4 regions of the Nocardia sputi genome follow, and region 1 is predicted to be linked to each of the others. Evidence: riboswitches for the same ligand, from Rfam matches in the RefSeq annotation. Region 1 holds a riboswitch; each other region holds the start of a gene.
What was found. Region 1 has a riboswitch for S-adenosylmethionine ahead of M8859_RS10180 (hypothetical protein). Riboswitches for the same ligand answer to the same signal wherever they lie in the genome.

Region 1 (7,238 bases):
CTGCTGCCCGAGTCCTCACCGCACGGGCAGCCCCCACAGTGAGATGCGCCACCTTTGTTACCGATTGGTAGGTCGGCGGCGGCTCCCAGCAGCGCGAACAGGCGCCGTCGCCATGATCCGCCTTCCGTTACGGCGCGGCAACCACTCCCCGCAGACGACGAGGTCCGCGCAACCCGTGACGTTGCGCGGACCTCGGTCTCAGCGGATCAGACGGTGGCCGGGATCCGTCCCTGCTCCTCCGAACCTTCGATCAGGTTCTCGGGCCGGTCGCGGATCATCAGCGCGATGATCGGAATGGCGGCGAGGAAGAACCCGGCGCCGACGTAGAAGGCCACGTCGTAGCTGTGGATCGCGGCTCGCGCGGCCAAGTTGTCGAGGCCAGGGTTGTCCCGCGCGAAGCCCTCGGCGACCTGCACCGAGATGGTGGTCAGCAGCGCCGTCCCGACCGCACCGCCCACCTGCTGCGCGGCGTTCAGCAGCGCGGAGGCGACGCCGGAGTCCTCCTCCTCCACCTGATGCAGCGCGACCGTCTGCATCCCCACGAACAGCGGACCCATGCCGAGCGCGATGAGCACCTGAGCGGGCAGCACCCCGGAGAGGAAGGTGTCGCCGTAACTCAGCTGGGCCAGCAGCACCAGCCCGATGACGCCCAGTACGGCGCCTGCCAGCATCAGCGGGCGCGGGCCGAGCTTGGGCAGCAGGGCGCTGGTGAGTCCCGCCGAGATCGCGATGCCCGCCGGGAAAGGCAGGAACGCGAAGCCCGCCTTCAGCGCCGAGTAGCCCAGGGTGATCTGGAAGTAGTAGCTCAGGAACAGGAACATCGCGAACATGGCGATCGGGATGAGCAGCGCGGCGAGGAACGCGCCGCCCCGGTTGATCTCCCCCGGGATGTGCAGCGGCAGCAGCGGGTTCGACGAGCGCCGTTCGATCACGACGAAGGCGATGAGCAGGGCGAGCCCGGCGACGAGCAGCGCGAGGGTGCTTCCGGCCAGCCAGCCGTCGTCGGCGGCGCGGCTGAATCCGTACACAATGGCGATCAACCCGAACGTCACGGTGACGGCACCGGGCACGTCGTATCCGCCGCTGCGCGGAGCCGGGAGGTCCTTCGCCACCCAGGCCAGCGCCCCGAGCAACGCCAGCAACGCGATCGGCGTGTTGACCAGCAGGCACCAGCGCCACGACGCGTACTCGGTGAGCGCGCCGCCCGCGATCAGGCCGAGCGCGGCGCCGCCCGCGGAGATGCCCGCGAACACGCCGAAGGCGGTGGCCCGCTCACCCGGCTCGGTGAACGTCACCGACAGCAGCGAGAGCGCGGCCGGGGCGAGCAGCGCGGCGAACGCGCCCTGCAACGCGCGTCCTGCGAAGAGCTCCGCCCCGTTCTGCGCGAGACCGGCCAAAGCCGAAGCGCCGGCGAAACCGATCAGGCCGATGATGAAAATTCGGCGGCGCCCGAGGTAGTCGGCCAGCCGGCCGCCCAGCAGCAGGAGACCGCCGAAGATCAGCGTGTAGGCGGTGAGCATCCATTGCCGGTTGCCGTCGCTGATGTCGAGATCGCGCTGCGCGAACGGCAGCGAGATGGTCACGATGGTGGCGTCCAGGACCACCATGAGCTGGGCCGATGCGATCACTGCCAGCGCGAGCCAGCGCGCTGAACTGCCCGGCTTTCGCGATGCGTGCACCGCTGTCGCGGTTTCGGTCACGTTGTCTCCTCGTTCCTCGATGTCGGGAACCATCCTGTCATTGAGCGACATTTGGCGTCAAGCGCAAAATGTCGTAGTACGACATTTGTCGGTTACGGACAGGAAAACGGCGGATTGCGTTACCATGAGGACATGCTCGAGTCATCGGCGCCGATGGGCGCGGGCGCAGCGGCCGACCAGGCCCCGGCGACGGCAGGACTGCGCGAACGCAAGAAGCAGCAGACCAGGCTGCGCATCATGGCGGCCGCCCTCGATCTGTGTGATACGCAGGGCTTCGACGCGACCACCATCGAGCAGATCGCCAACGCGGCGGATGTCTCACCGCGCACGATCAACCGCTATTTCGACAGCAAAGAGGACATCGTCCTGGGGCCCGTCCACGACTTCGGGCGCACCATCGCCGAGACTCTGCGCGGAATGCCCCGCACGGGCAACGAGCTCGAGGCGTTGCGCGAGGCCTTCCTGCAGGTGGTCGATCGAGCCTCCGAGGCCGGTCCGGCCGACCCGCTGTCGTTCCGGCAGTTCCAGAAGGTACAGCGGATTCTGCGCAGCAGTCCGTCGGTCAGCGCGCGCAGTCTCGAACACGCCGACGACAAGCGGACCGCGATCGCGGCGGTGGTCGCCGAGCGCCTCGGTGCCGAACCGGACGCCCGTGCGGTGCGGCTCATCGTCGGCACCTGGCAACTGATCGGCCATGTCGGCATGGAGTGCTCGGACGACTTGTTCCTGGACGAGGATCTGGCCACCGCGGCCGAAGCGGGACGCACCGCGTTCACCGAGACCTTCGACGAATTCGTGCGCGTCTGCCGCGTCGCGCCGCAGCCCGGCGGCGAGTGAAGTCGGTGGAGGATTTCGGAGGCTGACCGACCGCCGGTTATGATGCCGGGCAGGTCATGAGTACCAGCGCCAAGCCCCGGCTCGCTGATCGGCAACCCTCCAACCGCGGTGGGGTGCTCCGGGTGATGACCTGGCTCCCGAAAGCCGGGAGCAAGCGCGTAGTAGGAGGTCGCCGGCATGTGTTGTCGTACACACCGCTAACCCCCCGAATACCGGCGAACACCTTCTTGGGAGCAAACCATGAGTGAATCCATCGCGCCCGGGGCCGTGCAGGACCCGGTGCAGTGGTCCTTCGAGACCGAGCGCAGCCGTGCGGGCCGGACCACCGACGGCACGCACGCCCCCGCGCTGCCGGTCCAGCGGACCGGTTCGCACACCTTCGGCGACGCCGCGCGGGACGGATCAGCCCTGCACAGCCGCGTGGCTACCATCGGGGATGTGCGTCCCCTCGTGATTCACCGTGCGTCGATGACGCATTCTCAGCTCACCCTCGAGGCACAGCTCGTCCTCGGAGTCGCTTCCGGACCGGTCCGCTCCGCCGTCGGCGTCGGCGTCGGCGTCGGCGTCGGCGTCGGCGTCGGCGTCGGCGTCGGCGTCGGCGTCGGCGTCGGCGTCGGCGTCGGCGTCGAGACCATGCCGACCGATCTGCGCGCCGGTTTCGCGGCGGCGGCGACGTGACCGTGGGTACCGAACAGAGCGTGCGGGCCTCCGCCATCGTCCTGCCGCCCCCGGATGGACAGCTCGGCACCGTGGCCATCGGCGATGTGCGACTCGAGAACGGAGCGGTCATCCCGGACGTGCACCTCGCGGTGCAGCGCTGGGGTGAGCTCTCCCCCGCGCTGGACAACGTCGTGCTGGTCGAGCACGCCCTCACCGGCGACTCGCACGTCGTCGGTAGACCCGACGACGTGCACCCGATGCCCGGCTGGTGGGACGGCATGGTCGGGCCGGGCGCGCCGCTGGACACCGACGAATGGTGCGTGATCGCGACCAACGTGCTCGGCGGCTGTAAGGGCAGCACCGGGCCGTCATCGCTCGCTCCGGATGGGAAGGTCTGGGGCGCAAGGTTTCCCGAGATCTCCATCCGCGATCAGGTGACCGCGGAGGCCGCTCTGTTCGACCTGCTCGGCGTCGAGCGGCTCGCCGCCGTGGTCGGCGGGTCGATGGGCGGCATGCGGGTGCTGGAATGGATGGTCGGCGCACCCGAGCGGGTCGCCGCCGCGCTGGTCCTCGCCGTGGGCGCCCGCGCTACCGCCGACCAGATCGGCACCCAGACCACCCAGATCGCGGCGATCAAGGCCGATCCGGACTGGCAGGGCGGCGACTATCACGGCACCGGCCGCGCTCCGCTGACGGGCATGGCCCTGGCCCGGCGGATCGCGCACCTGACCTACCGCACCGAGTTCGAGCTCGATCACCGGTTCGAGAACAGACCTCAGGACGACGAGGACCCGTGGACCGGCGGCCGCTACGCGGTGCAGAGCTATCTGGATCACCAAGCCGAAAAGCTGTGCAAGCGTTTCGATCCCGCCACGTATGTGCTGCTGACCGAGGCGATGAACCGCCACGACGTCGGCCGCGACCGGGGCGGCATCGAGGCGGCGCTCGCCGCGACGCCGGTGCCCTGCGTGGTCGGCGGCGTCGACTCCGACCGGCTGTACCCGCTGCGGACCCAACAGGAGCTCGCGGATCTCCTACCCGGCTGCGACGGACTCGAGGTGGTGCACTCGCGTGACGGGCACGACGGGTTCCTCACCGAGGCGGCCGCGGTGTCGAAACTGCTGACCGAGACCATGCGACTCGCTCGGGACGGCATCCGGACCAAGCGCTGACCGGCCCCGAGCATTCGGTGCCGGGCCGTCACCCCGCCGCTGCTCGTCGGGCCGCCTCGATCCGGTTGATGTTGGTTTCGATCCAGTCCCGCAGCGCCGCGATGGGCGTGCGCAGGCTGTGGCCGAGTTCGGTGAGCGTGTAGTCCACCCGGGGCGGGACGGTGGGATGCACTGTGCGCGTGACGAATCCATCGGCCTCGAGTTGGCGCAACGTCTGCGTCAGCATCTTCTGGGAGATGCCGCCGATCCGGTGGCGCAGGTCGGTGTATCGCAGGGTGCCGTCGGCGAGCGCGTCGATGATCAGCACCGTCCACTTGCCCGCGATGTGGTCGAGGACCTCCCGCGTGGGGCACTTCGCGGAGTACACATCGGCGGGCAGGCCGGAACTTTCCACGTAGGTGGGCACCTGATGGAGTGTAGCGCACTATAAAGTGCCGTCTTTCCATTGGAGTGTCACTCTCCGATAGTAAGAATCATGGAGATACAGCAGATCTCGGTGTCCGAAGCGATTCGGGGACGTCGTACAGTGCGGCACTACCGCGCCGACCCCGTGCCATCCGCACTTGTCGACGAGGTGGTCGAGTTGGCGATGCAAGCACCGAGTGCGTGGAACATGCAGGACCGGTCGATCGTGGTGGTGACCAGCGAGTCCGGCCGCGCGGCGCTGTCGGAGGCGGCGTTCGGCCAGCCGCAGCCGAGAGAGGCGCCGGTAGTGCTCGTCTTCGTCGCCGATCCCGCCGCCTGGCGCGACCACAACGCCGATATCGCCGAACTGGCCGGCCGAAACGGCGCGTGGAACGCCGAGTTCACCGCGTTGTTCGACGCGCGCGCCGAGTACCTGGCATTGGAGCAGCGCGGACTGCTGCGGGAGAACGCGGTCAAGAACGCGATGATCGCGGCCACCTACGCGATGCTCGCCGCCACCGGGCTCGGTTTGGCCTCCGCGCCGATGAACGGCTGGGACGCCGACCTGGTCAAGCAGGCCATCGGTATCGGCGACCGCGATGATCTCGCCATCGCGGTGCTGGTCACCATCGGCTACAGCGACGCCCACCCACCCCATCCCGGACGCCGTCCGCGCGAGCGAACGGTCTTCGCCGAGCGATACGCCGCTGCCCGCTGATCACGGAGGGGCGACTCGGCTCGGCCGGGTCGCCCTCCGATCGCCGACCTGTCAGCCGACGCCGAGCGTGTTGATCGTGGCCGCGAGGAACAGGATGCTCGACCCGAGCAAAGTCAGCGCGCCGACGTCGAAGGGCTTGCTGCGCACCGCGAGCAACCCGACCCGCGCGGTCGGCAGGCACAACCGGAATGCCGCTGCCAGCAGCGTCGCACCGCCGAAGAAGAACGCCCCCCGCCGCCACCGATCGGACGCGACGAACACCACCGCCACCACGATGACGAGCGTCACGACGACCATAGGCAGATGGCAGCGCAAGAACTGCGCCCCGAGACTTCGTCGCCGGCCCCGGTGCTCCGTGATAGGCGTGTCGGCATCGGTCACGCCCCGATTCTTGCAGACCCCCTCGCCATTGACCGGCATCGGGCGTACGCGGACGATGCGCGTCGTACCCGGCGCGCTGCCCGCGTACGAAATACGAGGAGCCGCGTCATACGGTCACTCGACCGACGCCGGTCGAGCGCGTGCGTCCTGCTACCTCGATCGAGGGCGACCGATACGCGGGTCGGTGCTGGCACCTGCGCCTTCCGTGTACCGTCGAATGCGGAGGGGTTGGTACCGCATCAGCGGTGGAGCCAGCTCCTGAGGAGAGGACCCGTTGCGTGTTGCCTCAGATCTCGAGCGTCATCGAGAGACGTCTTCTGGTCAATTACCGCGTCGAACCCGACGTTGCGGCAAACCTGCTACCGGCGCCACTGCGACCGCATCTGGTCGGCGACTGGGCGATCGCGGGGATCTGTCTCATCCGGCTCGCTCAGGTTCGTCCGGTCGGGCTGCCCAGCTCGGTCGGGGTGCGCAGCGAGAACGCCGCGCATCGAGTAGCCGTCGAATGGGACGGCCAGGATGGGGTCGAAACCGGCGTCTACATTCCGCGCAGGGACAGCGGCTCACCCCTGAATGTGCTGCTCGGAGGACGCCTGTTCCCCGGTGTGCACAGCTTCGCCCGGTTCGATGTCCGGGAAACTGCACACGATCTGCACGTCGCCTACACGACCAGGGACAGGTCGACCCAGGTCAGTGTGGATGTACGCACGGCCGACGAGTTCGAGGGCAGCGCGGTGTTTCCCGATCTCACCGCCGCTTCGCAGTTCTTCCGCCAGGGCTGCACCGGTTTCTCCGCCGGCCGTGACGGCACGCGCCTCGACGGCCTCGAACTGAGGACGCACGAATGGCGGGTGCACCCGGCGCATACGCACGCTGTCCAGTCGACTTTCTTCGACGACCCGACCCGGTTCCCACCCGGCAGCGCGACTCCCGACTGCACGCTGCTCATGCGTGATGTCCCGGCCGTATGGAACACCACCGCGCCGATGCGGACCCCGGCAACCGCCTGATTCCGCTACGCCGAAAGCTCGCCACAACGACGGAGGCGGCCACCTCGACCACGGCGGCCGATTGTGACTCCGGTCATACGAGTTACGGCCGAGCCCGCCGCTGTCTGGGCACTTACCTGGACGTACGCAACTCCTCCGAAAAGTGCGTACTTGTCGTCGTCGCTGGATGAGCAAACACTCGGTCCTTGTCGCCAGGCCGTGAGTCGCACGGACACGGCACGATTGGAGTCGCATGATCGATCAAGAGACCGCGGTGACCGTGCTCGGCACGGGTTCGATGGGCTACGCCCTCGCAAAAGCCTTCCTCGCGACGGGACATTCGACCACCGTGTGGAATCGCAGCCCGCAGCGGGCG
Region 2 (7,238 bases), on a different contig from region 1:
GCGCGCATGGTGAGTGCCGACCTGCCGAAGACGTTGCGCGCGAACTCGATCCTGCCCGCCGGCGCTACCGCCGTAGCGGCGCTCGGCGCGGGCATCGCGCTATACAACCGGATCACCGTGCAGCGGCTGGCGAATACCCCTGCGACGGTGATCGAACCGGTCACCGTCTGCGTCCCGGCGCGCAACGAGGCCGGGCGGCTACCCGATCTGATCGGCGACCTGCGCGCCCAGGTCGGCCTACCGCGCATGGCGGTGCGCATCCTCGACGACGCGTCCACCGACGACACCGGCGCCGCGGCCCGCGCGGCGATCGGCGACGACCCTCGTTTCACCCTGCTGCGCACCGAGTCCGACCCGCCGCCCGGCTGGACCGGGAAGGCCGCCGCCTGCGCGCGGCTGGCCGAGGAGGTGTCCACGCCGGTGCTGATCTTCCTGGACGCCGACGTGCGGCTGGCCCCCGCGGCGCTCGCGGCGGCGGTCGGCGCGCTGCGCAGACGAGGAGCGGCGCTGGTCTCGCCTTGGCCGCTGCAAGAAGCGGATTCGATGGCGGAGGCCCTCGTGCAGCCCCTGCTGTGCTGGTCGTGGGCCTCGACGCTGCCGATCGCCGCGGCCGACCGGAGCCTGCGGCCGTCCACGGCGGTGGCCTGCGGCCAGTTCCTGGTGTTCGACAACGCCGTGTACCGCGCTGCGGGTGGCCACGCGGCAGTGGCCGGGAGCATCACCGAAGACCTCGACATCGCCCGTACGCTGCGACGGGGCGGGCACTCGACCGTTCTGGCGGCCGCGGGACCGCTGGCTCGAACCAGGATGTATCACGGCGCCGCCGAACTGGACGCCGGCTACACCCGGTGGCTCTGGTCGGCCTACGACGGCACGATCACGGGCGGAGCGGCGGTGGGACTGCTTGCCGCCCTTGCCTATTGGGTGCCGCCCGCGGCGGCCGTGCTGGGCCGGGGCTCGGCCCGGCGGACAGGTGTGATCGGCTGGCTCGCCGCCGTCACCGGGCGGCTGCTGGCCCGCTCGACCGAAACCGGCGGTCCGCTGCGAGGCTCCGATGTGCTGGCCGCCGCGGCGCATCCGGCATCAGTGGCGGCGTATCTGCTGTTGTGGGCGCGTTCGCATCGGGCCCGCCGCCGCGGCACGGCGCGCTGGAAAGGTCGCTCGCTCGCTTGAGCCGACCGTGCCGCGGCGGCCGCGACCTCACGGCACCGCGGTGATTCCGACCGTCGGCAGGAAGAAACAGGACTTGGCGCCGTTCTGAACCGTGCCGAACACCGCGGCCAGCACGGTGCCCTTGCCGGTGTCCACCGGAATCGCACGCACCCCGCCCATCGGGAGGGCCGCGACGAGGAAGTCCCGGATGGCCTGCTCGGCGCCCGGCCGCAGGTCCGCTGGGACGGCCGCAGGAATCATCGCGCGGGCGATCTCCGACAGCGGCCCCATGGCGGCCGTGCCGCTGCGGCCGGTACTCAGGTTCAGCCAGGCGACCTGCATGCCCGCGGTGTTCGGGCCGTCCGGTCCGAGGCCGTAGGGCACGAAGGTGAACATGGCCTGCCCGGATTTGACCGCACTGAGGTCCAGGCCGGGGATCTGCACGGTGTTCTTCGGCCACGGCCCCGGAATGGCGCCCGCGACAGCGGGCGCCAGACCGGCCGTGGTGTTGTCGAGGCAGAACGCGGACGCGGTCGGGTAGGCGAACGGCTGGATGCCGAGCGCACGCAGCGCGTCGACCGCGGCGTGATAGGCGCCGAGCAGGTCACCGGGGGCGGCGATCGGCACGACTTGGTCGGAGAACGCGGGAATGGTCGCAACCGGGGCCGCGAGCGCGGCGCCGGGCCCGGCGAGCACGAGGGCGATCGAACTGGTCGCGACAGCGGACAACTGGGTCAGACGGCGCAATATGGTCACGAAACCTCCTCATCGGCGGAACGATCGAGGGGCACAGTACTCCGGCAAACGCGCCCAGCAGCCGGGATTGCGCACAGCAATTTTGCGGTGAGTCTCGTTTGCCCGGAACGGGAGACTTGCGGGGCCGACCTGTGTCCCGGCCCCTCGGCGAGAACCGTATGCTGCATCGAGCCGCCGACTTTCGGCTGGACGCCCTCGGTGATCACGCGACCGGCGCGCACCCGCGCTCGACAGAGCAGCGCATGCCTGGTTACTACAAAGACCCGATGAGACCGCGTGGGACAAGATCTACGCTCACGGTGATTAGTTTCCTTGTTCCAGCCTTCGCTTGCTGGGCATCATGATTCGGCTCGACCCTGACACCCGCTGACGGGAGGGTTGACGCCAACCATCCAGAGCGACTGAGAGACCTGGCTCGTCGACGTCGCAGCAACCCCCCGGTCACCGGGTGCGGGTGCTTCCGCCGGGACCGATGGAGGAACCGAAGTGCTCGAACCGCGCCGCCGCATTCCCAGCCGACCGTTGCCGACCGGCGTCGCGGACACCGAGTCGTACCAGGGCGAGCTACTCGCCCGCACCGAAGTATCTGGAGTTGCCTCGTGATCCCAACCCGTCACCGAATCGCCGCGCTGGCCTGTGCGCTCGCCGCGGCCGCCACCGTGGCCGCCTGCGGCAGTGATTCGGCCGCGCCAGGCGCCGACGCGGGACCACCGCAGCCGGGCGGCACCTTGCGCTACGGCCTGTCCCAGGCGCCGACCTGCTCGGATCCGGCGCAGGCCGGTACCAACCAGACGCTGTACGTCGCCCGGCAGATCGTGGATTCGCTGACCGACCAGGAACCGGCGACCGGCGAGCTGAAACCGTGGCTGGCACAACGCTGGGAAGTGAGCCCCGACGCGAAGGTGTTCACCTTCCACCTGGCCGACGGCGTCACCTTCAGCGACGGCACGCCGCTCACCGCGGACTCGGTGCGCAACACCTTCGACTCGATCGTGCGGCTCGGCTCGGGCAAGGCGCCGCTGGGCAGCAGCTATCTCACCAACTACGTCGGCACGACCGCGGTAGACCGGCGCACCGTCCGGGTGGAGTTCAGCAAGCCCAACGCGCAATTCCTCCAGGCGTCCTCGACCACCCAGCTCGGCATCCTGGCCGACGCGACCACGAGCAAGCCCGCCGAGCAGCGCTGCCTCGGCGACAACGTCGGCAGCGGGCCGTTCACCTACGCCGCCTACCGCCAGGACGCGGCGGTGACGCTGGCCAAGCGCACCGGCTACCACTGGGGCTCGGCGGTGTTCGCCCATCGCGGCGAGGCCTACCTGGACAAGATCGAGTTCACCGTCGTGCCCGAATCCGGGGTGCGCACCGGCAGTCTCGCCTCCGGGCAGCTGGACGCGATCAGCGACGCGCTGCCGCAGGACGCCCCGCAGATCGAAGCGGCGGGCGGACGCGTGCTCAGCACCGCCAACCCGGGAATTCCGTTCGGATTGCAACCCAACGTCACCCGCGGTCCGCTGCGCGATCCGGCGGTGCGGCACGCGCTCTTGCCCGCGATCGATCGCAAGCAACTGGTGGACACCGTGCTCGGCCCGCAGTTCGAACCCGCCACCAGCGCGCTGGCCGGCACCACCCCTGGCTACACCGACCTCTCGGCGCACCTGGCCTACGACCCGGCGAAGGCGCGCACTATCCTCGACCAGGCCGGGTGGGCGCCCGGCGCGGACGGCATCCGGACGAAGAACGATGAGCGGTTGAGCTTCTCGGTGCTCTTCAGCCAGGTGTTCGCGGGCAACCAGGCGATCCTCGAACTGGTCCAGCAGCAGCTGCGGCAGGTCGGCGTCGAGCTGAAACTGGACCTGGTGTCGGTGGCGGAGACCACCGCGCGGCAGAACAGCAAGGATTTCGACACCGCCTACTTCAACACCACCCGCGCCGACGGCGACATCCTGCGCACCTCCTTCGGACTCGACGGGCGCAATCTCAATGTCCGCGGCCCGATCTCGTCGCTGGACGACGCGTTGAACGGCCAGCTCGACACGGTGGACCCCACGGCACGAAACGGGTTCATCCGCACCGCGCAACAGCAGGTCCTCGAGGCGGGGTTGTTCATCCCGACCGTCGAGCTGTCCCAGGCCATCGGAGCGGGCCCGAACACGCGGGATCTGAAGTTCGAAGCGTCGGCGCGCTTGCAGTTCTTCGACACCTGGCTGAGCGGACGATAGTCATGGCGCGCTACTCGGCGCTGCGGGTGCTGCAGGCGATCTGGGTGCTGTGGGCGGCGTTCACGCTGTCGTTCGTGGTGCTGTACCTGCTCCCGGCCGATCCGGTCTCGATCGCGGCCGACGGCGGCGGAGCGGGCACACCGGTGGACAAGGCCGCCATCGCCGAATTGCAGGCCCGTTACGGGCTGGATCGGCCGCTGTGGGAACAGTACTGGACCGCACTCGGGCACGCCGTTCGCGGTGATCTCGGGCATTCCATCGCGACCGGGCAACCGGTCACCGGCGCGATCGGCGACGCGCTGCCCGCCACGCTCGAATTGACCGGCGCCGCCCTGCTCTTCGCGGTCGTCGGTGGCGTCTCGCTGGCGTTCGCGGCGACCCATACCCGTCGACCGTGGCTGCGCAGCGCCCTGGCGGCGTTGCCGTCGCTGGGCGTCTCGGTGCCGACGTTCTGGACCGGACTGCTTCTGCTGCAGGTGTTCTCGTTCCAGTTGCGCCTGGCGCCCGCGTTCGGCGGGCACGGTTTCGCGGGCACGGTGCTGCCCGCGCTCACCCTGGCCCTGCCGATCGGGGCGGTCATCGCGCAAGTGCTCACCGCCGGGCTCGAAACCACCTGGCGCCAGCCGTTCGTCGACGTGGCGCTGGCCAAGGGCGGGTCGCGCTGGTGGGTGCAGCGCACGCACGTACTGCGCCCGGCCAGTGTGCCCGCGTTCACCATCGCGGGCGTCCTGGTCGGCAACATGCTCGCCGGATCGGTGGTGGTGGAGACGGTCTTCGCCCGCCAGGGCGTCGGCCGGCTGACCCAGACCGCGGTGCTGGCGCAGGACATCCCGGTGGTCCAGGGCATCGTGCTGCTCACCTCGGCGGTTTTCGTCAGCGTGAATCTCGCGGTGGACCTGCTGTACCCGCTGCTCGACCCGCGCATCGCGGCTCGCTCCCGCGGTGCGAGCGGCGAGTCCGCGCAGACCGCCGTCGACGCCGCCGAGGAGGCGATCATTCGTGCCTGACATGGCTCCCGCTCCCAGGACCCCCGCACGCCCGCTCGGCGCGCCGCTGCCAGAGGGGGTGAGATCTCGTGGTTGACGTGACCGAGGAACGGCGCGCAGCGGTACTGTCCGGCATCCGGCGACCGACCGTGAGCTGGAAGACGCTGCGCCGCAATGCCGGACTGCTGGTCGCGGGGGCGGTCGCGCTGCTGGCGGTGGGATGGGCGCTGGCGCCGTCGGTATTCGCCGGTGGCGACCCGCTGACCGGCGTGCCCGCGCAGAAGTTCCAGGCCCCCAGCGCCGAGCATTGGTTCGGCACCGACAATCTCGGACGCGATCTCTACACCCGGATGGTGCACGGCGCCGGTCTTTCGCTGACCGCCACCTTGTCCGCGGTGGGCATCGCGCTCGTCGCCGGGTCGCTGCTGGGACTGCTGGCGGGTTCGATCGGCGGCGTGATCGACGCCGTCCTCATGCGGCTGGTCGATGTGCTGCTGTCGGTCCCCGCGTTGCTGCTGTCGCTGGCGCTGGTGACCGCTCTCGGTTTCGGCACCCGCAACGTGGCCGTCGCGGTGGGCGTTTCGCTGGTGGCCAACTTCGCGCGCGTGATGCGTTCGGAGGTGCTGCGGGTCCGCCAGGCGGTGTACGTGGAGGCGGCCCACGCCGCGGGCGTGCGCTGGTACACGGTGCTGGCCAGGCACGTGCTGCCCAACTCCTATCAGCCCGTGCTCGCCTTGGCCGCGGTCGAATTCGGCATGGCGGTGCTGGCCGTGTCGGCGCTGAGCTTCCTCGGCTACGGCGCGAAGCCGCCCACCCCGGAATGGGGGACGCTGATCTCCGAGGGCCGCAACTACCTCGCGACCGCGTGGTGGATGACCACCCTGCCTGGTTCGGTCATCATCGCCGTCGTACTCGCCGCCCAGCGCCTCGGACGCGCGATCGGGAAGGGAGAACGCGCGTGAGCGCCCCGGCATCTCCACTGCTGCACGTCGAGGACCTGCGGGTGCGTTATCGGTCCGACTCCGGCCCTGTGGCCGCGCTGGACGGTGTGTCGCTCACCGTGGCCCGCGGCGAGGTGGTGGCGCTGGTCGGCGAGTCCGGCTCCGGCAAGTCCACGCTCGCCCACGCCGTGATCGGTCTGCTCGGGGCGAACGCCGAGATCGTGGGCGGAAGCGTGACCTTCGACGGCGAGGTGGTCGACACCGGATCCGAACGCGCCCTGCGGCGGCTGCGCGGAGCACGCATCGGCTTCGTCCCGCAGGACCCCGGGCTGTCGCTGAACCCCGTCCGGCGCGTCGGCGATCAAGTGGCCGAGGCGCTACTGGTGCACGGGCTGGCCGGCCGCGCGGCGGCGCGGGCACGGGCGCTGGAACTGCTGGCCGACGCCGGGCTGGACCGGCCGCGACTGCGGGCGACGCAATACCCGCACCAGTTGTCCGGCGGGCAGCGCCAGCGGGTGCTCATCGCCGCGGCGCTGGCTTGCGCACCGGATCTGGTCATCGCGGACGAACCGACCAGCGCGCTGGACGCGACCGTAGCGCGCCGGGTGCTGGACCGGCTCGCCGAGCAGATCGCGGCGCGCGGTACGGCGGTGCTGCTGATCACCCATGATCTGGCGGTCGCGGCCGAGCGCGCGGACCGGCTGATCGTGCTGAGCGGCGGCGAGGTGGTCGAAAGCGGCGCCACCGCGCAGCTGCTGGCCGCACCGCGTCACCCATACACCAAGCGGTTGCTGGCCGCTTCACCCGGTCTCGCTCCGGCCGACGGCGACCGCGAGCCCAGGAGCCGCGACGGCGCGCCACTGCTGGTCCTGCGCGAGGTGCACAAGACCTTCCGGGCGCACGGCGGCGACACCGTGACGGCGGTGGCCGGGGTGAGCTTCGAACTCGGCCGCGGCGAGACCCTCTCGCTGGTCGGCGAATCCGGATCGGGCAAGTCGACCACCGCGCGGATCGCGTTGCGGCTCACCGAACCCGACCGCGGGGAGGTCGTCTTCGACGGGCAACCCCTGTCGGCGGCTCGCGGCTCGCGACTGCGCGCGCTGCGCAAGCGCTTCCAGGTGGTGTACCAGAATCCGTACGCCTCACTGGATCCGCGCTGGCGGGTGGGCTCGATCATCGAAGAA
Region 3 (7,238 bases), on a different contig from region 1:
AGTTCGATTGCGAGCGGCTGGATTCGGTGGTTTTCGTGGACCAGTCGCCGCGGTTTCTCGACGCGCCGGGCTGGGACTTTCCGCTCCAGGGCGGCTACTCCCAGAGCGATCTCGCGGTTTTCGTGCAAGCGGTGAAGCACGCGCGGCCGTCGGTGATCAAGCCGTTCATCGCGGCATGCTTCGCCGACACCCCGCCACCGGAGGTGATCGACGCGGTGTACGCGGAGACGGCGAAAACGCCGACCGCGGCGGCCTGCGCCATCTGGTACGACATGGCCTTCGCGGACTTCCGGCAGGTCCTGCCCCAGGTCACCGTGCCCGCACTGCTGATCTACGGCGCGCAGAGCAAGATCTTCCCCGGTCCGCTCGACGAATGGCTCGCGGCGCGATTGCCGAACGCGAAGGCGGTGCGCTTCGAGCACAGCGGTCATGCGCCGTTCTCGGAGGAACCGGAGCGCTTCAACGAAGCACTCGCCGAGTTCCTCTGAGCGGGCGGAATCTCATGACGGCTCCGCGGGGCAGGCCACTATAGGCTGCACGTGTGGAAGCGCTCTCTGATCAGGGGTGGTACACCCTTCTCGCCGCCCTCGCGATTCTGGTCGGCCTCGTCGGGATCGTCGTCCCGATCCTGCCGGGCGTCATCCTGATCTTCGCCGCGATCGCCGTCTGGGCCTTTCTGACCGGAGGGGCCACGGCCTGGACGGTTTTCGCGATCAGCACGCTGCTGCTGGTGCTCTCCGGGGTCGTCAAATACACCTGGCCGGGGCGCAAGATGAAGGACGCGGGAGTGTCCAACCGAGCGGTCCTGCTCGGCGCGATCCTCGGCGTCGTCGGCTTCTTCGTCATTCCGGTGGTCGGCCTGTTCATCGGTTTCGTGCTGGGCGTGTACCTTTCGGAACTCCAGCGGCTGCGCGTCAACCAGCAGGCCTGGCAAGCGACGGTACACGCGCTGAAGGGCGTCGGCCTGTCCATCCTGATCGAGCTCTTCGGCGCGCTGCTGGCCATCGGTGTCTGGATCGTCGGCGTCTTCGCCGTCTGAGCGCTACCGATCGATGGCGGGGAACGGAATGGTGTCTCCCGCACGGCTTCCCGGGAGTTCGTCGCGGTGCAGCCGGAGAGTCGGCGGTTCCGGGCGGTACAGCGGCAGCGTGGGGGCGGGATCGTCGCTGACGGTGCGCTCCCGGGCCGGAAGCCGGTAGAACGCGCGGGCGTTGTCCTCCAGCACCGCGTGCATGTCGGTGCCCACCACATCACAGAGCAGATCGACGTCCGAGTCCCGGAACGGGCGTCCGGCTCGGGTGCCGGGCAGATCGGTGCCGAACATCAACGCTTCGGGATTCACCGCGTGGATACGGCGCAGCGTGTCGGCGACGTTCATCGCGACCCGGCCGAAACCCGTCGCCTTGACCTTGGCTCCGCGGTCGACGAGATCGAGCAGGAAGGGCACGCCTTCCGCGGACATGCCCAGGTGGTCGACCGACAGCGCGGGCAGCTTGGAGATGACCGGTTGCAGCGAAGCCAGCATGGTGCCGTCGATGTAGACCTCGACGTGCCAGCCTGCCAGCTCGTAGGCGCGCAGCGCCTGCAACGTCATCCCGGTGATGTCGGTGGCCGCGCGCTTGAGGTTGAACCGCAGCGCGCGCACACCTACCCGGTCCAGTTCGAGGATCTCCTCGTCGGTGGCGTCCAGATCGAGCCGGGTGACGCCGACCCAGCCCTCGCCGAGTTCGGCGAGGGCGGCCTTCAAATAACTCTGGTCCGTGCCCTGGAACGACCCGCTGACCACCGCGCCGCCTCCGATGTCGTATCGCGACATGCGCTTGCGGTAATCGGCGATGGTGAACGGATCGGGCAGGTAGCCCTCGTTCTCGGCCAGCGGAAACCGCGGGTCGAAGATGTGCAGGTGGGCATCGAACACTTGTACAGAATGCCTCAGTGTCGGAATTTCCGCTGCCACAGCGGGGGTGCGGCGGTGGCAGCGGCGTCGGTCACCGCGGTGTGATCAGACCTTGTGCGGCTCGCTGGCGCGCAGCATGTCCTCGCGCTCGACGACCTTGACCCGCTCGCGGCCCTCCGGCTCGCCGAGCGAGCGTTCGTGCGCGTCGAGGCGGTACCAGCCTGCCCAGGTGGTGAACGGAATGCCCTTGCTCTCCAGGAACTCGGTGACGGCCTCGGGCTCGGGTTGCTCGGCCGGGGCGAAGCCGGGAGCGTCGTCCAGCAGGCAGGCGATGGTCTCGTTGGCGTCGCCCTTGGTGTGGCCGATCAGGCCGACCGGGCCGCGCTTGATCCAGCCGGTGACGTAGGTGGCGGGCAGGTAGCGCTCGGCGCCGTCGGCGTTCTCGTCGGCGATCACGCGACCCGCCTCGTTCGGCACGGTGCCCGCCTGGTCGTCGAACGGCAGCTGGGTCAGGTTCTGCGACAGGTAGCCGACGGCGCGGTACACCGCCTGCACGTCCCAGTCCTTGAACACGCCGGTGCCCTTGACGTTGCCGGTGCCGTCGAGCTGGGTGCGCTCGGTGCGCAGGCCGACGACCTTGCCGTTCTCGCCGAGCACTTCGGCGGGGGATTCGAAGAAGTGCAGGAACAGTTTGTGCGGCCGGTTGCCGACGTCGCGGATGGCCCACTGCTCGAGGGTGTTGGCGACCATGTCGACCTGCTTGGAATGACGGCGCGCGGCTTCGGAGCCCTCGTCGTAGTCGATGTCCTCGGGGTCGACGATGACTTCGATGGTGGGGGAGTGGTCGAGCTCGCGCAGTTCCAGCGGGGTGAACTTGGCCTGGGCGGGTCCGCGGCGGCCGAAGACGTGGACCTCGACGGCCTTGTTCTCCTTCAGGCCCTTGTAGACGTTCGGCGGGATCTCGGTGGGCAGCAGCTCGTCGCCGGTCTTGGCCAGCACGCGGGCGACGTCGAGCGCGACGTTGCCGACGCCGAGGACCGCGACCTTCTCCGCGTCCAGGGGCCAGGTGCGGGGGACGTCGGGGTGGCCGTCGTACCAGGAGACGAAGTCGGCGGCGCCGAAGGAGCCGTCGAGATCGATGCCGGGGATGGGCAGCGCCCGGTCGGCGTTGGCGCCGGTGGAGAAGATCACCGCGTCGTAGAAGGCCCGCAGGTCGTCGAGAGTGATGTCGGTGCCGTAGTCGATGTTGCCGAGCAGGCGGACCTGCGGCTTGTCCAGCACCTTGTGCAGGGCGGTGATGATGCCCTTGATCCGCGGGTGGTCGGGCGCGACGCCGTAGCGGATCAACCCGAACGGCGCGGGCATCCGCTCGAACAGGTCGATGCTCACCTCCGCATCGGACTTCATCAACGCGTCGGCGGCGTAGATCCCAGCCGGCCCGGCGCCCACGATCGCGATGCGCAGCGGGCGGGTCCTCGCGGTGTGCGCGTCAGGCCCGGAGGAGGAAGCCTGCGTCACCACGGAGGGCTCGCGCACACCGCCATCCGATACTTCACTCTGTTCGGTCATCTCTTTACGCGCACCTTTATGGTCGAAACAATTAATGACGTCTGGGCTTAGCTTAGGCTAAGTTGACGCACCGGCTCGGTCGCACCCGTCCGGTGCGGACGCCGGCGTTGCCGGCTCGTGGCTGCACGGTGCTCCGTTCGCCGCGGCGATGAGCTGCCGATTCGCTATGACAGCAGGCCGCCGTCCCGCGATTCTATCGGGATGGTCCATACCGCCCCGCGTCGGTGCGTGAACTCGGCGGATGCCATCGCATGTCACATTCCTCGCTTACCCGCTCCCGCGCCGCCTATCGCGCCCCGCCCGCAGCTGGTCCGCGCCGCCACTGTCTCGAGCCGGGGCCGAGCGCTCGATACCGGCGCCGACCAGGGATCATCGAGCCATGACCGAACAGCAGCCGACCGCGGGCGAGGACGAGATCATCCGGGTCGATCAGACCGACAAGCGCTCCGCGGCCCCGTTCGTCGCGGCAGCGGTGGTCGCGGTGATCGTGCTGATCGCGATCGTGCTCGGTGGCGTGCTGTCGCCCGCTGAGAAAAATGTCACAGAAGCCGACCGCATCGTGGCGGCCGTGCGCAACTTCGTCGACGGCTCCAACCGGAGCGACATCGTGCCGCCGCCCGGCACCGCGTGCCAAGGATTCGACGCCGACCGCTCGCCCCTGGCGGGACAGGACGGCGCCGGAAAGCCCGTCGAGATCGCGAAAATCGACCCGCCGATGGTGGACGGCGACCGGGGCAAGGCGACCGTCACCACGACGGTGGACGGCAGGGCGGCCACCTCCACCTGGATTCTCACCAGATCCGGCGACAAGTGGCTGGTCTGCACCTGAGCGTTCCCGCAGTGTGAGCCATCGTTTGACACGATGACCCGGGTCGGTGCAATCTCAGTCGAAGGTCATGAGAACCAGTGTCAAGCCCCGGCATTACTGGTCGGCAACCCTCCTCCGCGGTGGGGTGCTCCGGGTGACGACCTGGCGGCGCCTCGGTCCCGGGCGCGGCAAGTGCGGATTCGCAGGAGGTGCACATGAGTTATGCCGGTGACATCACTCCGCAGCAGGCATGGGAACTGTTGCGGGACAATCCCGACGCCGTCCTCGTGGACGTGCGGACAGAAGCGGAATGGAAGTTCGTCGGCGTCCCCGACACGAGTTCGATCGAACGGCCGACCGTGCTGATCGAGTGGGTCGATTCCACGGGCGCCCGCAACGAGGCCTTCGTCGAGCATTTGAAGCAGGCGCTCGACGGCCACGACCCCGAGGCCCCCGTCGTCTTCCTCTGTCGCTCCGGTCAGCGTTCGGTGGGCGCGGCGATCGCCGCCACGTCGGCGGGCTACCGCACCTCTTACAACGTGCTCGAGGGCTTCGAAGGCCCTCTCGACGAATTCGGGCATCGCGGCGGCGCCGGCTGGCGCGCCCTCGGACTGCCCTGGCGGCAGTCGTGATCACCGGCGGCGCGTTCGACAAGCCGCTGCCCGACGGCGTCGGCCCCGCGACGCTGGGCGTGCGCGGCGGGCTGCGGCGCTCCGGTTTCGAGGAGACCGCCGAGGCGCTCTATCTGACCTCCGGCTTCGTCTACGAGAGCGCCGAGGCCGCCGAGGCCGCGTTCACCGGCGAGGTCGAGCACTTCGTCTACTCCCGCTACGGCAACCCGACGGTGGCCATGTTCGAGGAGCGGATGCGCCTGATCGACGGCGCCGAAGCGTGCTTCGCGACCGCGAGTGGCATGTCCGCGGTGTTCACCGCGCTGGGCGCGCTGCTGAAGGCGGGTGACCGGCTCGTCGCCGCGCGCAGCCTGTTCGGCTCGTGCTTCGTGGTGTGCAACGAGATCCTGCCGCGCTGGGGCGTGGAGACCGTCTTCGTCGACGGCGAGGACCTCGACCAGTGGGAGCAGGCGCTGTCGGTGCCCACCCAGGCGGTGTTCTTCGAGACGCCGGCCAATCCGATGCAGACCTTGGTCGATGTGCGCCGGGTGACCGAGCTGGCGCACGCGGCGGGCGCGAAAGTCGTGCTCGACAACGTGTTCGCCACTCCGCTGCTGCAACGCGGCTTCGAGCTCGGCGCCGACGTGGTGGTCTACTCGGGCACCAAGCACATCGATGGGCAGGGTCGGGTGCTCGGCGGGGCGATCCTGGGCGCGAAGGACTACATCGACGGTCCGGTGAAAACGCTGATGCGTCATACCGGCCCCGCGCTGAGCCCCTTCAACGCGTGGACGCTGCTCAAGGGCCTCGAGACGATGCCGCTGCGGATACGCCATTCGGCGGAGGCCGCCCTGCGTATCGCCCGCTTCCTGGAAGATCATCAGGCGGTCAGCTGGGTGCGCTACCCGTTCTTGGCGTCGCATCCGCAGTATGCCCTGGCCACCAGCCAGATGAGCGCGGGCGGCACCGTGGTTACCTTCGAGCTCAACGCCCCCGAGCACGAGGCGAAGAAGCGCGCTTTCGAGGTTCTCAACCGGTTGCGCGTGGTCGATATCTCCAACAACCTCGGTGACGCCAAGACCCTGATCACGCACCCGGCGACCACCACGCACCGCGCCATGGGCCCCGAAGGCAGGGCCACCATCGGTCTGACCGACGGCGTCGTCCGTATCTCGGTGGGCTTGGAAGACGTCGAAGACCTCCTCGCCGATCTCGAGCACGCCCTCTCCTGATCCCGCCGCGCGCGGGCAAGGGGTCAGGGGAATCTCGGGCAGCTGTGCGGCGTGTCAGGAGCGCCGTTCCATCTCGGCGAGATGGGCGATGTTGGCCTGGTCGTCGGGGGCGGAGCTGGGTTCGGTCGTGAACCACGCGTCCAGTATTTCGCGGAGTTCGGCGCTGGAGGTCGAACGCAGACTCAGGGCCAGGACGTTGGCGTCGTTCCAGGTGCGGGCGCCGGCCGCGGTCGAGGCGTCCGCGCAGAGGGCGGCGCGGACGCCGGCGACCTTGTTGGCCGCGATCGAGGCGCCGGTACCGGTCCAGCAGCAAACGACGGCCTGATCGGCCCGGCCGGAGGCGACGTCGCGGGCCGCCGCTTCGCTTGCCCACGCCCAGTCGTCGCGTTCCTCGTCCGATAGCGCGCCGTGCGGCACGATCTCGTGGCCGCGCTTGCCCAGCTCCTCGACCAGCTCCCGAGCCACCCCGGCCCACTCGTCCGCCGCCACCGAGATCCGCATGCACTCAGCGTAGTTCCCGGTTCGCCCAGGCGTCGTGCTTCCTACCCGGCGTTCGACGGCGCTGCGAGGATTGACAGTATGTTGTCAATTATGACAGGATACTGTCATGACCACGAAGACAGTGCACATGGCCGTTTACGACACGCTCGCCGACTGGGAGGTGGGCGCGGCCACCGCGCACATCAACAAGTCGAGCTGGCATCGGGAGCCGGGAACCTGGCAGGTGCGGACCGTCGGCCCGACGGCGGAACCGATCACAACGATGGGCGGGATGCGCATCGTGCCGGACCTCGTGCTCGCCGATCTCACGCCCGCCGACAGCGCGATGCTGATCCTGCCGGGCGCCGAGACCTGGGAGGGGCCGGAGCTGGAGCCGTTCGCCCACAAGGCGCGCGAGTTCGTGGACGCGGGTGTTCCGGTCGCCGCGATCTGCGGGGCGACGTTCGGCTTGGCCGAGGCGGGCCTGCTCGATACGCGCAGGCACACCAGCAATGTCGCGGAATTCCTGCTCTACAGCGGGTATTCGGGCGCCGAGCACTATGTCGACGAGCCTGCCGTCACCGACGGGGACGTGATCACCGCCAGTGCGAGCGCGCCGTTCGAATTCGCGCGCGAGGTGC
Region 4 (7,238 bases), on a different contig from region 1:
TCTGCTTGCGCAGCAAAGTCCCGTTCGCCACCGCGTAGTACGGCGAATCGGTGGTGATCGAGATCCGGTAGGTCGCTTTGGAACTCGGGTGGTCGTCGCACGGGAACCAGGACGCGGCGCCGTTGGGCTGGCTGGCCACGAGCGCGCCTTCGGTGAGCTCCTCCCAGCCGACTTCGCCCCACGGCCCGCGCACCGGTCTCGGGGTGCCGCCGTACTGCACCACCAGCGCGAGCACGCCGCCCGCGGGGATCCGCTGTTGCGGCGTGACCACCAGTTTGCCGTGCTGGTGGGCGAATTTCGCGGCCTTGACCCCGTTGACGAACACCTTCGAGACGCTCAGCCCCTGAGCGAGATCGAGGGCGAACCGGGGCCGCGCCTCGGTGGTCACCGCGGTGATCGCGGCGCGCGCGGTGAGCCGGTTGGCGGCCACCCGGTAGGCCAGATCGAGTTCGTATCGGGACACCCGATACCCCCGGTTGCCGTTCTGCGGTAGGTACTCGTCGATGGGGGCTTCGTAGAACTTGCCCGCCATCAGCTCGCCCCGGGGTCGCCCGTGAACCAGGGCGCGATCGGGTTGCCCCACCAGCGCGTCGAGGCGGGCACCGCGTCACCGCGCATGACCAGAGAGGCCGGGCCGACGGTCGCGCCGTCGCCGATCGCGGAGGCGGGCAACGCCACGCAGTGCGGTCCGAGGGTGGCGCCCGCACCGAGGGTGACGGTGTCCATGGCCATGATCCGGTCGTGGAACAGGTGGGTCTGCACCACACAGCCGCGTTCCACGGTCGCGCCGTCGCCGAGAGTCACCAGATCCGCCTCCGGTAGCCAGTAGGACTCGCACCATACCCCGCGGCCGATGCGGGCGCCGAGGCCGCGAAGCCAGAGGTTCAGGACGGGCGTCCCGGTCGCCGCGCGCGCGAACCACGGTGCGGCAACCGTTTCCACGAACGTGTCGGAGACCTCGTTACGCCAGACGAACGAGCTCCACAGCGGATGCTCCTCGCTGCGGATTCGTCCCACCAGCAACCATTTGGCGGCCACCGCGCTCGCTCCGGCGACGGCGCCCGCCGCCAGCAGCACCAGCCCGCTGAGCAGTCCGGCGGTGAGGTGGCCGAAAGTTCGCGCGAGCCAGGCCAGGGTGAACAGCACGCCGAGGCCGATCGCGAAGGTCACCAGGACAGGGAACAAGCGGCAGGTTTCGACGAGGCCCCTGGCGACGCGCAGGCGTAACGGCGGGTCGAAGGTCCGCGCGGTGTCGGCGCTCTCCGCGGCGCGGCGCAGCCGCACCGGCGGGCTGCCCAGCCAGGACGAGCCGGCCTTCGCCTTGGACGGCGCCGCCGACAGCACCGCGACCAGGCCGTTCTTCGGCACCCGGCGGCCGGGCGCGGTCATCCCGGAGTTGCCGAGGAAAGCGCGCTTGCCGACCTTCGCCTCACCGATGCGCAGCCAGCCGCCGCCGAGTTCGTACCCGGCGATCATGGTGTCGTCCGCCAGGAACGCCCCGTCGGCGACGGTGGTGAACTTGGGCAGCAGCAGTACCGTGGACGCCTCGACGCTCTTGCCCACCTTCGCCCCGAGCGAGCGCAGCCACAGCGGCGTGAGCAGGCCGGCGTACAGCGGGAACAGGAAGGTGCGCGCGGAATCCAGCAGCCGCTCGGTGGCCCAGGCCTGCCAGCCGACGCGGCTGCGCACCGGGTGGTAGCCCTCGGTGAGACCGATGCTCAGCAGCCGGACCGCGACGATGGTCGCCGCGGCGTACACGCCCAGGCTGAGCAGGGTCGCGAGGGGCAGGACGGTGAACGCCCGCGCGACGCCGTCGGCGAGCGTGCGGGTGTCGCGAACGAACCACGCGATGAACACGCCACCCGCGCCGATACCGAGAATCGGCATGGCGGCCAAGGCCATCGAGGTGATGCCGAAGACGCCGACCCAGTGCCGGGCTCGGTCGGGCCGGTGCGACGGCCAGCGGTGCTGGGCCTTGCCGACCTTCACCGCGGGCGAACCGGCCCACTCCTGGTCGGCCTTCACCTTGCCCGATACCGCGGAGCCGGGCGCCACCTCGGCGTTCCTGCCGATCTTCGTGCCCGGCAACAAGATCGAGCGCGAGCCGACCACCGCGCCGGGGCCGATGGCGATCGGACCGAGATGCACCACGTCGCCGTCGATCCAGTAACCGGACAGGTCGACCTCCGGTTCCACGCTGCAACCGTCGCCGAGTTCGAGCATGCCGGTCACCGGCGGGAGACTGTGCAGGTCGACGCCCTTGCCGATCTTCGCACCCAGCGCGCGAGCGAACGGCACCATCCACGGCGCACCGGAGAGGTTCTCGGCGCCGCTGGCCGCGGAGAGGCGGACGGCCGCCCACAAGCGCAGGTGCACCGATCCGCCGCGCGGATAACGGCCGGGGCGGATGCCACGCAGCAGCAGGCGCGCGCCTGCCACGCAGATGGCCATGCGGCCGGGTGGGGAGATGAACAGCGCGAACGCGACCAGCGTCCACCACCAGGACAGCTGGGGCAGCCAGGGCAGCGAGCCGGACCAGGCCGCGATGTTGCCGACGATCGCCAGCCAGGTGAGCCACTGCAGCCCGGTGAGGGTGGTGAGGGGGATGGTGGCGAGCACCTGCGCCGCTTGCGCCATCGGTGGCGTCGGTCGCACCGTCCGCTCGGCGACCGCCACCGCGGGCGTGGTCTGCTCCAGCAGGTCGGCGAGCGCGCCGAGGCGGGGATGGTCGTAGACATCGGCGACCGTGATCTGCGGATACCGTTCGCGCAGCGCGGTGACCAGTTGCGCCGCCGCGAGCGAGCCGCCGCCCAGATCGAAGAAGTCCGCGTCGAGATCGCCGACCTCCGCGCCGAGGATGGAATCCCACAGCCCCGCAACCCACTGGGCGGTGCCGGTCAGGTCGTTGTCGTCGTCGTCCTCGGCGGCATTGGGCAGCGGCCAGGGCAGCGCGTCCCGGTCGACCTTGCCGGAGGTGCGGGTGGGCAGCTCGTCGACCACCGCGAGCCTGGGCACCAGCGGCGCCGGGAGTTGTCCGGCGAGGGCGGCTCGCGCGGCCTTGGCATCGAAGTCCGTCCCCGGCCCGGTCAAATAGCCGACCAGGAGCTTGTTGCCCGCCTTCGTGGTTCGGATGGCCGCCGCGGCGCCCGTGACGCCCGGGAGGTGCTGGAGAGCGTTGTCTATCTCGCCGAGTTCGATGCGCCGACCGCCCAGCTTGATCTGATCATCGGCGCGGCCGAGGAAGATCAGCCCAGCGCTGTCGTTGCGGACCAGATCGCCGCTGCGGTAGGCGCGCTCCCAGCCGACGGAGTTCAGCGGGGCGTACTTCTCGGCGTCCTTGACCGGGTCGAGGTAGCGCGCGAGACCGACTCCGCCGATCACCAATTCACCGGATTCGCCCTCGGCCACCGGATTGCCCGCTGGATCCACCACGACCAGATCCCAGCCGTTGAGCGGCAGTCCGATCCGGATCGGCCACCGGCCGTCCAAGCGCGCGGCGCACGCGACGACCGTCGCTTCCGTGGGGCCGTAGGTGTTCCATACCTCGCGAGCCGAATCACCGTTGCCCGCAAGGCGTTCGGCGAGTTCCGGCGGCACGGCCTCGCCGCCGAAGATGAGCAGGCGCACCGCCTCCAGCGCCTCGACCGGCCAGGTCGCCGCCAGGGTCGGTACGGTCGAGACCACGCTGATCTCCCGCCGCACCAGCCAGGGACCGAGATCAGCTCCGGTGCGCACCAGATCGCGTGGGGCGGGCACCAGGCAGGCGCCGTTGCGCCAGGCCAGCCACATCTCCTCGCAGGAGGCGTCGAACGCGACCGACAGACCCGCGAGTACCCGGTCACCGGGACCGATCGGAGCGTCGCGGAGGAACAGGTCCGCTTCGGCGTCGACGAAGGCGGCGGCGTTGCGATGAGTGACCGCCACGCCTTTCGGGGTTCCGGTGGAACCGGAGGTGAAGATGATCCAGGCGTCGTCGCCGGGGCCGGGCAGCGTCGACCAGGTCTCCTCGCGCTGCCGCTCCGCCGCGCGGATGCCCGCGGCGGTGGTCTCGATGCCTTGCGCGGTCACGATCGCGGTGACCTGCGCCTCCCCGAAGACCAGTTGGGCGCGCTCGTCCGGGTCGTCGGCGTCGACCGGCACGTAGGCGGCGCCGGAGTACAGGATGGCGAGAATGGTGACGTAGAGCTCGCGGGTGCCCGAGGGCATGCGCACGCCGACCCGGTCGCCCGGCCGCACGCCCGCCGTGGCGAGGCGAGCCATGGTCTTCTCGATCTCGACGACCAGCTCCAGGTAGGACAGCACGACTCGGCCGTCATCGATGGCGGGGGCATCGGGGTGCGCGAGCGCCGTCGCGGTGAGGATGTCGACCAGCGTCCTGGCCGCCGGCGCGTGATCGCCGCGCGACAACGGACGCGCCGGCGCGTCGACCTCTGTCTCGAGCTCTGTCTCGAGCATGGTGCTCTGTGCACCTCCCATCGACCTGCCTCACACTTTCCTGTTGTTGTGTCATAGCTGGGTTACCAAAGGGCAAACGCCATGCTGGCCAGTTGTCCACGGTACCCGGGGTTGTCGTCGTTTGTTGTTCACCGGACGGCGCGCGGGAGCGGCCGGTGCTGCGGGTGTTGTTGCAGGTGAGCCCGCTATTTACGGCTTTCCGCAGGGCAACGGCTGGTCGGCGGGTCAGTCTCGTGCATTCGCCACGAGATCGCTGAACCGAGGGTGTGATTCCGCTCATCGAAGTGGTCGGTTGCCTCCCGCACGGTGGTGCCGAACGTCGAGTCGCGGATCGCGGCACCGGGCGCGGTGGCAGTCGTCTGTCGCCGAGGGGTCCACGATTTCGCGAGGCAGGCGCGGCTCGCGTGTCTTCGTGGGGGTGCTTGTAATGGCTCCCACATGGTGGTTAGGTCCACGCGGTGCTCGTGGGGGACTCGGGTCGGATGTGGTTGACAGTGCCGGGGCGCTTCTGCCACTCTCGGGTCAGGTCATGAGTGCCAGTGCAAAGCCCCGGCTTGCTGGCCGGCAACCCTCCTCCGCGGTGGGGTGCTCCGGGTGACGACCCGGCCGCCGCCCGACCGGGCGCGGCAAGCGCGGACTCGACGACTCATCTGATCGCGGGTCCCTTAGCCGACGGGATTCACGTGATGACTACTGCCCTCGACAACGCCTGTGCCGCACTCGCCCAGGTCTCCGGTGACCAACTGCGCGTGCCGCTGGTGCAAGGCGGAACGGCGACCTACGCCAACTTCGACTACGCGGCGAGTGCGCCCGCTTTGACGCAGGTCAGCGAGCGTGTGCAGCAGCTGCTTCCGTTCTACGCGAGCGTGCACCGCGGTGCGGGCTACGCCTCCCGGATCTCCACCGAGTGCTACGAGGCCGCTCGCGGGTCGGTCTGTCGGTTCCTCGACACCGCCGACGACCAGGTGGTCGTCTTCACCCGCAACACCACGGACTCGCTCAACCTGCTCGCGTCCTGTGTCCCCGGCGACACGGTGGTGCTCGACATCGAGCACCACGCCAACCTCCTGCCGTGGACCAGGAATGGAAGGCGCGTCGTGCAGGCGGCGGGCACGGTCGAGGAGACGATCGGCAAGCTGGTCGCCGAACTGTGCAGCAGGCCCGCGGCTTTGCTCGCGGTGACCGGCGCCTCGAACGTGACCGGTGAGGTGCTTCCGCTGGAGCGTCTGGCCACCATCGCCCACCAGTGCGGCGCCCGCATCCTGGTGGACGCGGCGCAGTTGGCGCCACATCGGCGGATCAGCCTGCGCGACACCGGCATCGACTATCTGGCGTTCTCCGGACACAAGCTGTACGCGCCGTTCGGTGCGGGTGTGCTGGTGGGCAAGCGGGATTGGCTCGACGCGGCCCAGCCGTACCTGGCCGGTGGTGGGGCGGTGCGCGAGGTGCGTACCGACGGGGCCGAGTGGGCGCCTGCTCCGCAGCGGCACGAAGCCGGTTCGCCGAATGTGCTCGGCGCCGCCGCGCTGGCCGCCGCCTGTGACACGCTCGGTGCCATCGACGCCGAAACCCTTGCCGCGCACGAGCATCGGCTCGCCGACCGCCTCCGCGACGGCTTGGCCGCGATCCCCGGCGTCCAGCTGTTGCGCATCTGGACTGACAGTCCCGACTCCGTCGGCATCGTCGCCTTCACACTCGCCGACTTCGCCCCCGGCCACGTGGCCGCCTATCTCTCCGCCGAGCACGGCATCGGCGTGCGTGACGGACGTTTCTGCGCCCATCCGCTGCTCACCCGCCTCGGGCTGGCCGGCGCCCTGCGCGCCAGCATCGGCCTCGGCACCACCTCCGCCGACGCCGACCGTCTCGTCGAGGCCGTGGACACCCTGGTGCGCACCGGCCCCACCTGGGACTACACCGTCACCAACGGCCTGTGGAATCCCACCCCCGAAACCCGCCCCTTCACCTCCACGGCTCCCGCCGGCGCTGCCCCCTGCTTGGTCGGCTGAGTCCGCGTACGCCCGATCAGGGCAGCGCCGCCGGATACTATCGCCGTATTCGAATCCGAGCTGAGGCGAACTTATGAGCACGCTGCCCGTCTGGGCCACCGATCCGGGGGCCCTCCTCATCACAGAGGAGGGCTACGCGGCGCTTCCCGAAGACATCCAGCGGCAGATCGAGGTGGTCGACGGCCATGTGATCATCTGCCGCAGTGGGACCTTCGAGCACAACAATGTGGCGCGGCGACTGGCCAACGCGTTGGAGCAGGCCGCCCCGGACGAGCCGTGCACCGGAGTAGTGACCGACTTCGAAATGCATTACGTGCGCAGCCGCCTGGGAAGCCCTGGTTTCTCTTTTCGCCGCCCGGACGTGGCGTTGCACCGGTGTATCAATGGCGATCGCAAGTTGACGACGGCGGACGTACTGCTGGTGGTCGAAGTCGTCTCACCAGTGTCCGAGTACGTGCTCCGGCTGACCGGCCCTTTCCCCGTGGACGTCGACTTCGCCACCTTGGACGGGGCGTGAGGCCGGGTGGCGTAGTCGGAATCTACGGTCAGTCGCCCAGGGCGGTGGGGCGGTAGTAGCGGCCGTTGTAGTACAGCAGTGGCGAGGCGGCGGGCTTTTCGTCGGTGTTGTCGTGGACGCGGGTGACCAAGCCGACGACGAAGGTGTGGTCGCCGATGGGGATCAACTGGTGCACGGTGGCGCGCAGCCAGATGGGGGTGCCGTGCAGAACCGGTTCGCCGGTGTCCAACGTGGTCCACAGTGCGCGGTCGGTGAAGCGC

Region 2: another riboswitch for S-adenosylmethionine. It lies ahead of M8859_RS34020 (ABC transporter substrate-binding protein); the one in region 1 lies ahead of M8859_RS10180 (hypothetical protein).
Region 3: another riboswitch for S-adenosylmethionine. It lies ahead of M8859_RS07670 (rhodanese-like domain-containing protein); the one in region 1 lies ahead of M8859_RS10180 (hypothetical protein).
Region 4: another riboswitch for S-adenosylmethionine. It lies ahead of M8859_RS19915 (aminotransferase class V-fold PLP-dependent enzyme); the one in region 1 lies ahead of M8859_RS10180 (hypothetical protein).

Annotation. Positions count from the first base shown of each region.
Region 1 is NZ_JAMFLC010000005.1:205,429-212,666, reverse strand. Features, by position in the region: gene M8859_RS10190 (MFS transporter) at 207-1,700, opposite strand; gene M8859_RS10185 (TetR family transcriptional regulator) at 1,833-2,537, shown strand; SAM riboswitch class IV at 2,590-2,700, shown strand; partial or broken gene M8859_RS10180 (hypothetical protein) at 2,940-3,215, shown strand; gene metX (homoserine O-acetyltransferase MetX) at 3,251-4,369, shown strand; gene M8859_RS10170 (winged helix-turn-helix transcriptional regulator) at 4,398-4,775, opposite strand; gene M8859_RS10165 (nitroreductase family protein) at 4,845-5,492, shown strand; gene M8859_RS10160 (DUF3017 domain-containing protein) at 5,544-5,789, opposite strand; gene M8859_RS10155 (DUF2071 domain-containing protein) at 6,152-6,883, shown strand; gene M8859_RS10150 (NAD(P)-dependent oxidoreductase) at 7,116-7,238, shown strand, end outside.
Region 2 is NZ_JAMFLC010000037.1:31,298-38,535, forward strand. Features, by position in the region: gene M8859_RS34010 (glycosyltransferase family 2 protein) at 7-1,173, shown strand; gene M8859_RS34015 (hypothetical protein) at 1,201-1,908, opposite strand; SAM riboswitch class I at 2,294-2,387, shown strand; gene M8859_RS34020 (ABC transporter substrate-binding protein) at 2,508-4,127, shown strand; gene M8859_RS34025 (ABC transporter permease) at 4,130-5,134, shown strand; gene M8859_RS34030 (ABC transporter permease) at 5,278-6,075, shown strand; gene M8859_RS34035 (dipeptide ABC transporter ATP-binding protein) at 6,072-7,238, shown strand, end outside.
Region 3 is NZ_JAMFLC010000004.1:130,952-138,189, forward strand. Features, by position in the region: gene M8859_RS07645 (alpha/beta fold hydrolase) at 1-488, shown strand, start outside; gene M8859_RS07650 (DUF456 domain-containing protein) at 542-1,039, shown strand; gene M8859_RS07655 (amidohydrolase family protein) at 1,043-1,918, opposite strand; gene M8859_RS07660 (FAD-dependent oxidoreductase) at 2,003-3,466, opposite strand; gene M8859_RS07665 (Rv0361 family membrane protein) at 3,846-4,295, shown strand; SAM riboswitch class IV at 4,359-4,475, shown strand; gene M8859_RS07670 (rhodanese-like domain-containing protein) at 4,490-4,906, shown strand; gene M8859_RS07675 (O-succinylhomoserine sulfhydrylase) at 4,903-6,117, shown strand; gene M8859_RS07680 (RpiB/LacA/LacB family sugar-phosphate isomerase) at 6,172-6,618, opposite strand; gene M8859_RS07685 (type 1 glutamine amidotransferase family protein) at 6,725-7,238, shown strand, end outside.
Region 4 is NZ_JAMFLC010000015.1:64,846-72,083, forward strand. Features, by position in the region: gene M8859_RS19905 (M1 family metallopeptidase) at 1-532, opposite strand, end outside; gene M8859_RS19910 (Pls/PosA family non-ribosomal peptide synthetase) at 532-4,455, opposite strand; SAM riboswitch class IV at 4,981-5,094, shown strand; gene M8859_RS19915 (aminotransferase class V-fold PLP-dependent enzyme) at 5,142-6,461, shown strand; gene M8859_RS19920 (Uma2 family endonuclease) at 6,535-6,978, shown strand; gene M8859_RS19925 (flavin reductase family protein) at 7,007-7,238, opposite strand, start outside.